3 regions of the Arthrobacter sp. TJ-238 genome follow, and region 1 is predicted to be linked to each of the others. Evidence: riboswitches for the same ligand, from Rfam matches in the RefSeq annotation. Region 1 holds a riboswitch; each other region holds the start of a gene.

Evidence for each region. A riboswitch is a leader RNA that binds a small molecule or an ion and turns the genes downstream of it on or off. The one in region 1 is predicted to bind S-adenosylmethionine.
Region 2: another riboswitch for S-adenosylmethionine. It lies ahead of AC4D2O_RS14585 (GrpB family protein); the one in region 1 lies ahead of AC4D2O_RS15795 (bifunctional o-acetylhomoserine/o-acetylserine sulfhydrylase).
Region 3: another riboswitch for S-adenosylmethionine. It lies ahead of AC4D2O_RS09295 (ABC transporter substrate-binding protein); the one in region 1 lies ahead of AC4D2O_RS15795 (bifunctional o-acetylhomoserine/o-acetylserine sulfhydrylase).

Annotation. Positions count from the first base shown of each region.
Region 1 is NZ_JBZCNH010000007.1:149,293-151,550, reverse strand. It holds gene AC4D2O_RS15805 (DUF1540 domain-containing protein) at 1-17, shown strand, start outside; gene AC4D2O_RS15800 (VOC family protein) at 112-753, opposite strand; SAM riboswitch class IV at 902-1,018, shown strand; gene AC4D2O_RS15795 (bifunctional o-acetylhomoserine/o-acetylserine sulfhydrylase) at 1,101-2,258, shown strand, end outside.
Region 2 is NZ_JBZCNH010000006.1:232,671-234,928, reverse strand. It holds gene AC4D2O_RS14590 (ABC transporter permease) at 1-562, shown strand, start outside; SAM riboswitch class IV at 632-742, shown strand; gene AC4D2O_RS14585 (GrpB family protein) at 937-1,569, shown strand; gene AC4D2O_RS14580 (ABC transporter ATP-binding protein) at 2,025-2,258, shown strand, end outside.
Region 3 is NZ_JBZCNH010000004.1:85,275-87,532, reverse strand. It holds gene AC4D2O_RS09300 (aminodeoxychorismate lyase) at 1-432, shown strand, start outside; SAM riboswitch class IV at 540-657, shown strand; gene AC4D2O_RS09295 (ABC transporter substrate-binding protein) at 824-1,741, shown strand; gene AC4D2O_RS09290 (amino acid ABC transporter permease) at 1,752-2,258, shown strand, end outside.

The DNA of each region.
Region 1 (2,258 bases):
CCTACACGCACGCCTGATCCACGCGCACAGCGCGAACGGGCGGACGAGGAAGGGACCGGACGGATCGTCCGGTCCCTTCCTGGTGATACGACTTCCTGGTGATACGACGCGTCAGATCTCGATGCGGCCGTCGGCGGTCTCGAATGTCACGGACATGATGCCCGGCGTGCCCCTGGGCGCGATCCACTGGACCTGCACGCCGTCGAGCGTCGCCTCGACGTCCGTGCCGAGCCATTCCGTGACGCGCTCGGAGGAGCCGGCGATGGTCAGGCAGTCCAGTTTCACCGAGGCAGGGCGGGCCTTCGAGGGATGCAGGGGCTCGGTCCCGTCGTCCCACCGCAGCAGGTAGGGGACCTGGGGATCAGCGATGAGCCCCTTGATGCCGATCTGCTGCCAGGTGAGCTCCTGGCCGTCGGGGAACTTGCGGTTGCCGGGGACCGCGCTGCGGCCGAGGCGCTCCTCGAAGGGGCCCAGGTCGTCCACGGCCACGCACCAGCCCATCCAGCCGCCGCCGGCCTCGGACCGGGCGCGGACGGCCTGGCCGAACGGCGCCTTGTCCGACGCGGGGTGGTTGAGGACCTCGACGACCTCGAGGTACTGACCGTTGGCCAGCGGGAAGATCATGTTCCGGGTGCCGAAGCGGGGATGCACCCCGCCCTTCACCGGCTCCATGCCGAGCCGGGCCGAGATGCGATCGGCAGTCGCGGCAAGTCCATCGGGTTCACAGGCGTAAGAGACGTGGTCCAGGCGCATGCCGACAGTGTGGCACTAAGTGATGTACGTCTCGACTTAGGCTCCCCTTACTCCTGATCCTGCCGCTGCACCGGGCGCACGGTGCGCCCTCCTTCACGCAATGTCACACGTGTTGCCGGATCCGCCCATATGGGTTTCCATGGATGCAGGTCATGAGTGCCAGCACGAAGCCCCGGCTTGCTGGCCGGCAACCCTCCAACCGCGGTGGGGTGCCCCGGGTGAGGACCAGGTGCGGCGCCAGACCGGCGTCGCGCAAGCGCGGGCTCCTGCGGAGTCGATGCTTCCTTCGGCGGTGACCCGTCGGCAGGAGCAGCGGACGAGGAGGGGCCCCTTCGACAGGGAGCACCATGTCCAACGATTGGTCCTTTGAGACACGCCAGATCCACGCCGGCCAGGTGCCGGATCCAGCCACGGGGGCGCGTGCGCTGCCCATCTACCAGACGACGTCGTTCGTCTTCCCGAGCGCGGAGAGCGCCGCGAACAGGTTCGCGCTGACGGAGCTCGCCCCGATCTACACGCGTATCGGGAATCCCACGCAGGAGGCGGTCGAGACCAGGATCGCGAGCCTCGAGGGCGGGGTCGGCGCGCTGCTGCTCGCCTCCGGGCAGGCCGCGGAGACCTTCGCCGTGCTCAACGTCGCCGAGGCCGGGGACCACATCGTGGCCAGTCCCAGCCTCTACGGCGGCACCTACAACCTCTTCAAGCACACCCTGAAGAAGTTCGGTATCGAGACCACCTTCGTGGAGGACCCGGACGACCTCGGGCAATGGCGGGCCGCCATCCGCCCGAACACCAAGCTGTTCTTCGGCGAGGTGGTCTCCAATCCGCGGCAGGACGTCCTCGACCTGGAGGGCATCAGCGCCGTCGCCCACGAGCACGGGCTGCCCCTGATCGTGGACAATACGCTGTCCACGCCGTACCTGATCCGGCCGATCGAGTGGGGCGCGGACATCGTGGTGCACTCCGCCACGAAGTACCTGGGCGGGCACGGCACCGCGATCGCCGGCGTGATCGTGGACTCGGGGAACTTCGACTTCGCAAAGTACCCGGAGAGGTTCCCCGGCTTCAACACGCCGGACGAGAGCTACAACGGGCTCGTCTACGCACGCGACCTCGGGGTGGGCGGCGCGCTCGGCGCGAACCTCGCGTACATCCTGAAGGCGCGGGTGCAGTTGCTGCGCGACCTCGGGTCCGCCGTGTCGCCCTTCAACGCCTTCCTCATCGCCCAAGGGCTGGAGACCCTCAGCCTGCGCCTGGAGCGCCACGTGCAGAACGCGCAGGCGGTCGCCGAGTGGCTCGAGGGGCACGACGACGTCGAGGGCGTCGCCTACGCGGGGCTCAGCTCCAGTCCCTGGTACGAGCGCGGGAAGAAGTACGGGCGCAACGGCACGGGGGCGATCGTCAGCTTCGACATCGCCGGCGGGCTGGAGGCGGGCAAGCGCTTCGTGGACGGCCTCGAGCTGCACTCCCACGTCGCGAACGTGGGTGACGTCCGCTCGCTCGTC
Region 2 (2,258 bases), on a different contig from region 1:
GTTCGGAGTCATACTCCTGGTGTTCAATTTCTCGGAGCTCACCGCCATCCCCGAGTTCGTCATCCAAATCACCTCGGCAAAGATCTCGGTGTTCGGCGTCGAGATGGCCTCGGTGCTGCTGCTGGGACTGATTCTCATGGGAGTGCTGCAGATTGTGCTGAGCTTCACGGGATGGGGGCGGTCGCTGTTCGTCGTCGGTTCCGCGGCCGAGGCCGCGCGGCTCGGGGGTCTCCCTGTGGACCGTATCCGGATCGGTGGCTACATCGTGAGCGGCGTCCTGGCAGCTTTCGCCGGCATCGTGATCGTGGGCTACTACCAGCAGGCGTCGGCGACGATGGGAGCGAGCTATCTGCTGTCCTCGGTCGCGGCAGTGGTCATCGGGGGCGCCTCGATCTTCGGAGGACGGGGATCGGTCGTCGGCACCGTCGGAGGGGCACTCGTGCTCGCTCAGGTCTCGACGCTCGTAACCGTCCTGAACCTCGGGGCGAACATTCAGCAGCTCATCTACGGAGTCATCATCCTCCTCGTCGTCTCCCTCTACGGGCGGAGTGCTTCTACCTGAGGCGCTTCGCGACGCGAGATGACAGGTGCCTCTGGACCCGCCGTCGAACCCGACCCGGCCTCGGAGCAGAATCAAGGGTTCCAACGCAGAACTCTGGTTTGTTGGACGGCACCCCGCGCTGTAGTGGGTGCCCAAGGTGAGCATTCGGCCCGGCACGGAACGTGCGGGCAAGGACGGCGCTTCCTCGTCCGGGGACTGGAAGGCGTTCGCCGGGTCGATCTCGAAGGGGTCCTGGCGGAGGAAGACGGAAGGAGCGACGGCGGCCAGCACGAGGAAGGCCAGCAGTGCCGCGGGGATCCAGACGCGGATCGGGGTGCCCCGGACGAGGCCGGAGGCGCGCAATCGCGCGGTGGACGGCGCGGAAGCGTGGAAGCGTGGAACACTCTGAAGTCGTGACAACACATCCGCTGTGGAGGCCGTTTCGTGATGACGCCAACTACCGCCGTCAGACCGCCCGCACCGCGTATCGCCAAACACCGCCCGGTCCCCCGGAAGCACACCGGATAGCGTGGGCGACCCAGTTCGCCCTCATGCATCAACTCATCAGCAAGACGATTCCCGACCAGGTAATGCAGATCCGTCATATCGGCTCGACGGCCGTACCGGGCCTCCTCGCCAAGCCCGTGATCGATATCGATCTCACGGTCCCCCACGTTGCCGACGAAGCCGCGTTCGTCCCCCTGCTCGAATCAGTAGGCTTCCGACTCATCTTTCGGGACGACGTGGCCGGTGACACGCACCGACAGCTCACCTTCGGTGACCCCAACACGAATCTGCACATCTGGGAACCGAACGCCATCGAGCCTCGTCGCCACGAGATGTTCGTCGCGTGGCTCCGGTCCGATGTACAGGATCGACAGCGCTACGCCGAAGCAAAACAAGCGGCCACGGAAGGTGACGGGAACCGTCGGTACAACGACCTGAAAGCTGCGGTGGTCTACGACATCTACGAACGGATCTTCCTCGCCGACACAGCGCATGTTCATAACCCTCGGCCCCGCCGCTGACGGCGCACTGCCTTAAGAGGGCGCCGTGAACGGCTTCCGGGAGCGATCCTGCCGCCTGGGCGGCTCCCAAGATCACACTCAGTTAAGGCAAGGGACCCTGTCCAGTTAGCAAGCTCAAAGCAGGGTAGGTCCTGTGCAGTCGCTCGGACCGGTCCTCCATAGCGCTGAGCTGTTCCCAGAACTCGTTCCCCGAGAGCGTTCTCCCGTACTCCGTGGCGCAAGTATCGCACCCGTATCAAGGTACGCAACGGGTCCTGAGTGGATGTTGTACGCGCACGGCCCGAGCCAAGGACAAGGCTGCTTTCTGACATCAGCTACTTCCACCGCTTCCGGGCCGCTTGTAAAATGTGGGTTGGAGAGCCGGGAAGCCTGGTCGGCCCGCAAACGGAAACGCCTGCGGCATGCCATGGCAACCGTCGCGGCGTGTTGGCCGCGACCAAGGAACGGATCCTGTCATGCAGTCAGATTCATCTCCCGTCATCAACACCTCACGCCTCGCCAAGAGCTTTGGACGGACGGCCGCGCTTGCCGGCCTGGACCTGTCCGTCCTGCCGGGCGAAGTCCACGGATTCCTGGGGCCCAACGGGGCCGGAAAAACCACCACCCTTCGCATCCTCTTGGGACTTATCCGCCCCACGTCGGGAACCGCCCGACTGTTCGGCATCGATCCCTGGGCCGAACCGGTGCGG
Region 3 (2,258 bases), on a different contig from region 1:
GCACCGTGGCTGCTCATGGGCGCCAAGACGCTCTCCTACGCCGTCAACATGGCCGCGATCCGCCACGCGAAGGCGTCCGGCGCGGATGACGTCATCTTCACCTCATCCGACGGCAAGATCCTCGAGGGGCCCACGTCCACCGTGCTGCTCGCCTATGTGCGCGACGGGCGGAAGACGCTCGTCACGCCGCAGCTCGAGAGCGGCATCCTGGCCGGCACCTCGCAGGCCGCGCTGTTCACCGCGGCGAAGGAGCAGGGGTGGGACCTCGGGTACGGGCCGCTCGAACCGCACCACCTCCTCGACGCCGATGCCGTGTGGCTCATCTCGAGCATCCGGCTCCTCGTGCCCGTCCTCTCGCTCGACGGGCAGGAGATCCGCACCTCCTCGGCCCTGACCGAGGAACTGACCGCGCTCGTGGACCGATTCGTGTGAAGTCGGCCACACCCCGCCCCTGATCCCCCGGATTCCCGCGTCAAGCGGCGCAATATCCGTGATCCCGTTTTGACCGGACACTCCGTGCTGCCCTAGCGTTTTGCTCAAATCAAGAGTTCCAGCCATCGGCCCTGGCCGGCTGGACAGCAACCCTCTCCCGTAGTGGGGTGCTCCAGGTGAAGATTCGGCCGCCGGGTCCAGTCCCCCGGTTGGCAAGTACGGCGTCGTGCGGTCCTTCCCCGGTTTTCGGCCCGGTCCGACCGCCACAGCGCGCACAGCCCAGAACAGCGAGCGTGTCACCCAGCAGCCAGCAGTCCTCCCGCCGGCCTCCGGCGTCCCCAGCACCCCACCCAGCGCGCCCGTTCCCGGGCCCGCCACCACGAAGGACACCATGAACCTCTCCCGTAAGGTCCTCACCGCACTGACCGTGCCCCTGCTCGCCCTGACGGTCTCCTGCGGCAGCTCCAGCAGCAGCGAACCCACCGAGACCACCGACGCCCTGGCCGGCAGCGACCAGCAGTCGCTGGACAAGTACACCACCGAGACCACCACCCCGGTCGAGGAGATCGATCCGGCGGACCTCGGCCTGATCACCGACGGCACGCTGCGCGTCGGCACGCTCTCGGACGCCCCGCCGAACATCTTCCTGGAGGACGGCGTCTTCACCGGCTACGACAACGAACTGCTGCGCGCCATCGGCGACAAGCTGGGCCTCGAGGTGGAGTTCGCCTCCACGGACTTCTCGGCGCTCCTCGCCCAGGTGCAGAACAAGCAGTACGACGTCGGATCCTCCTCGATCTCCACGACCGAGGCCCGCCGGGAGAACGTCGGCTTCACCAACGGCTACGACTTCGGCTACATGGCCGTCGTCGCGAAGACCGACTCCTCCGTCACCGGCTTCGACTCCCTGTCCGAGAGCACGCGCGTCGGGGTGGTCCAGGGCACCGTCCAGGACGACTACGTCACCAACACCCTGGGCCTCGAGCCCGTGCGCTTCCCGGACTACAACACCGTCTACGCCAACGTGAAGAACGGGCAGGTGGACGCCTGGGTGGCACCGTCGCAGCAGGCCACCGGCCAGGTGAAGGAGGGCGACGACACCACGATCGCCGAGACGATCATCAACACCGAGAACTTCACCGCGTACGCCGTGAACAGCGAGAACCAGCCGCTCATCGACGCCCTGAACGCGGGTCTCGACGCCGTGATCGCCAACGGCACCTGGACCGAGCTCACAAAGGAGTGGTACCCGGACCGCGAGATGCCCACCGACTGGAAGCCCGGTAGCAAAGCCGTGGAAGTAAAGTAGCGGTCCCTGCATGGACGCCCTGGAACAACTCGGAAAAACCTTCTTCGACTGGGAGGCGATGGCCGCCGTCCTGCCGGACCTCCTGACCGTCGGCCTGCCGAACACGCTCATGCTCGCGCTGGCCTCGGGGATCATCGGGACGATCGTCGGCATGATCCTCGCGATCATGGGGATCTCCCGCAACCGGGTGCTCCGCTGGATCGCGCGCATCTACACGGACATCTTCCGCGGGCTCCCCGCCGTCGTGATCATCCTGCTCATCGGTCTGGGACTGGGTCCGATCCTCCGGGAGATCACGGGCAGTACCAGTCCGTACCCCCTGGGCATCCTCGCCCTCTCGCTGATCGCCTCTGCCTACATCGGCGAGATCTTCCGCTCCGGTATCCAGAGCGTGGAGAAGGGACAGCTGGAGGCCTCGCGCGCCCTGGGCTTCAGCTACAGCGCGTCCATGCAGCTCGTGGTGGTCCCCCAGGGCGTGCGGCGCGTGCTGCCCGCCCTGGTGAACCAGTTCATCTCG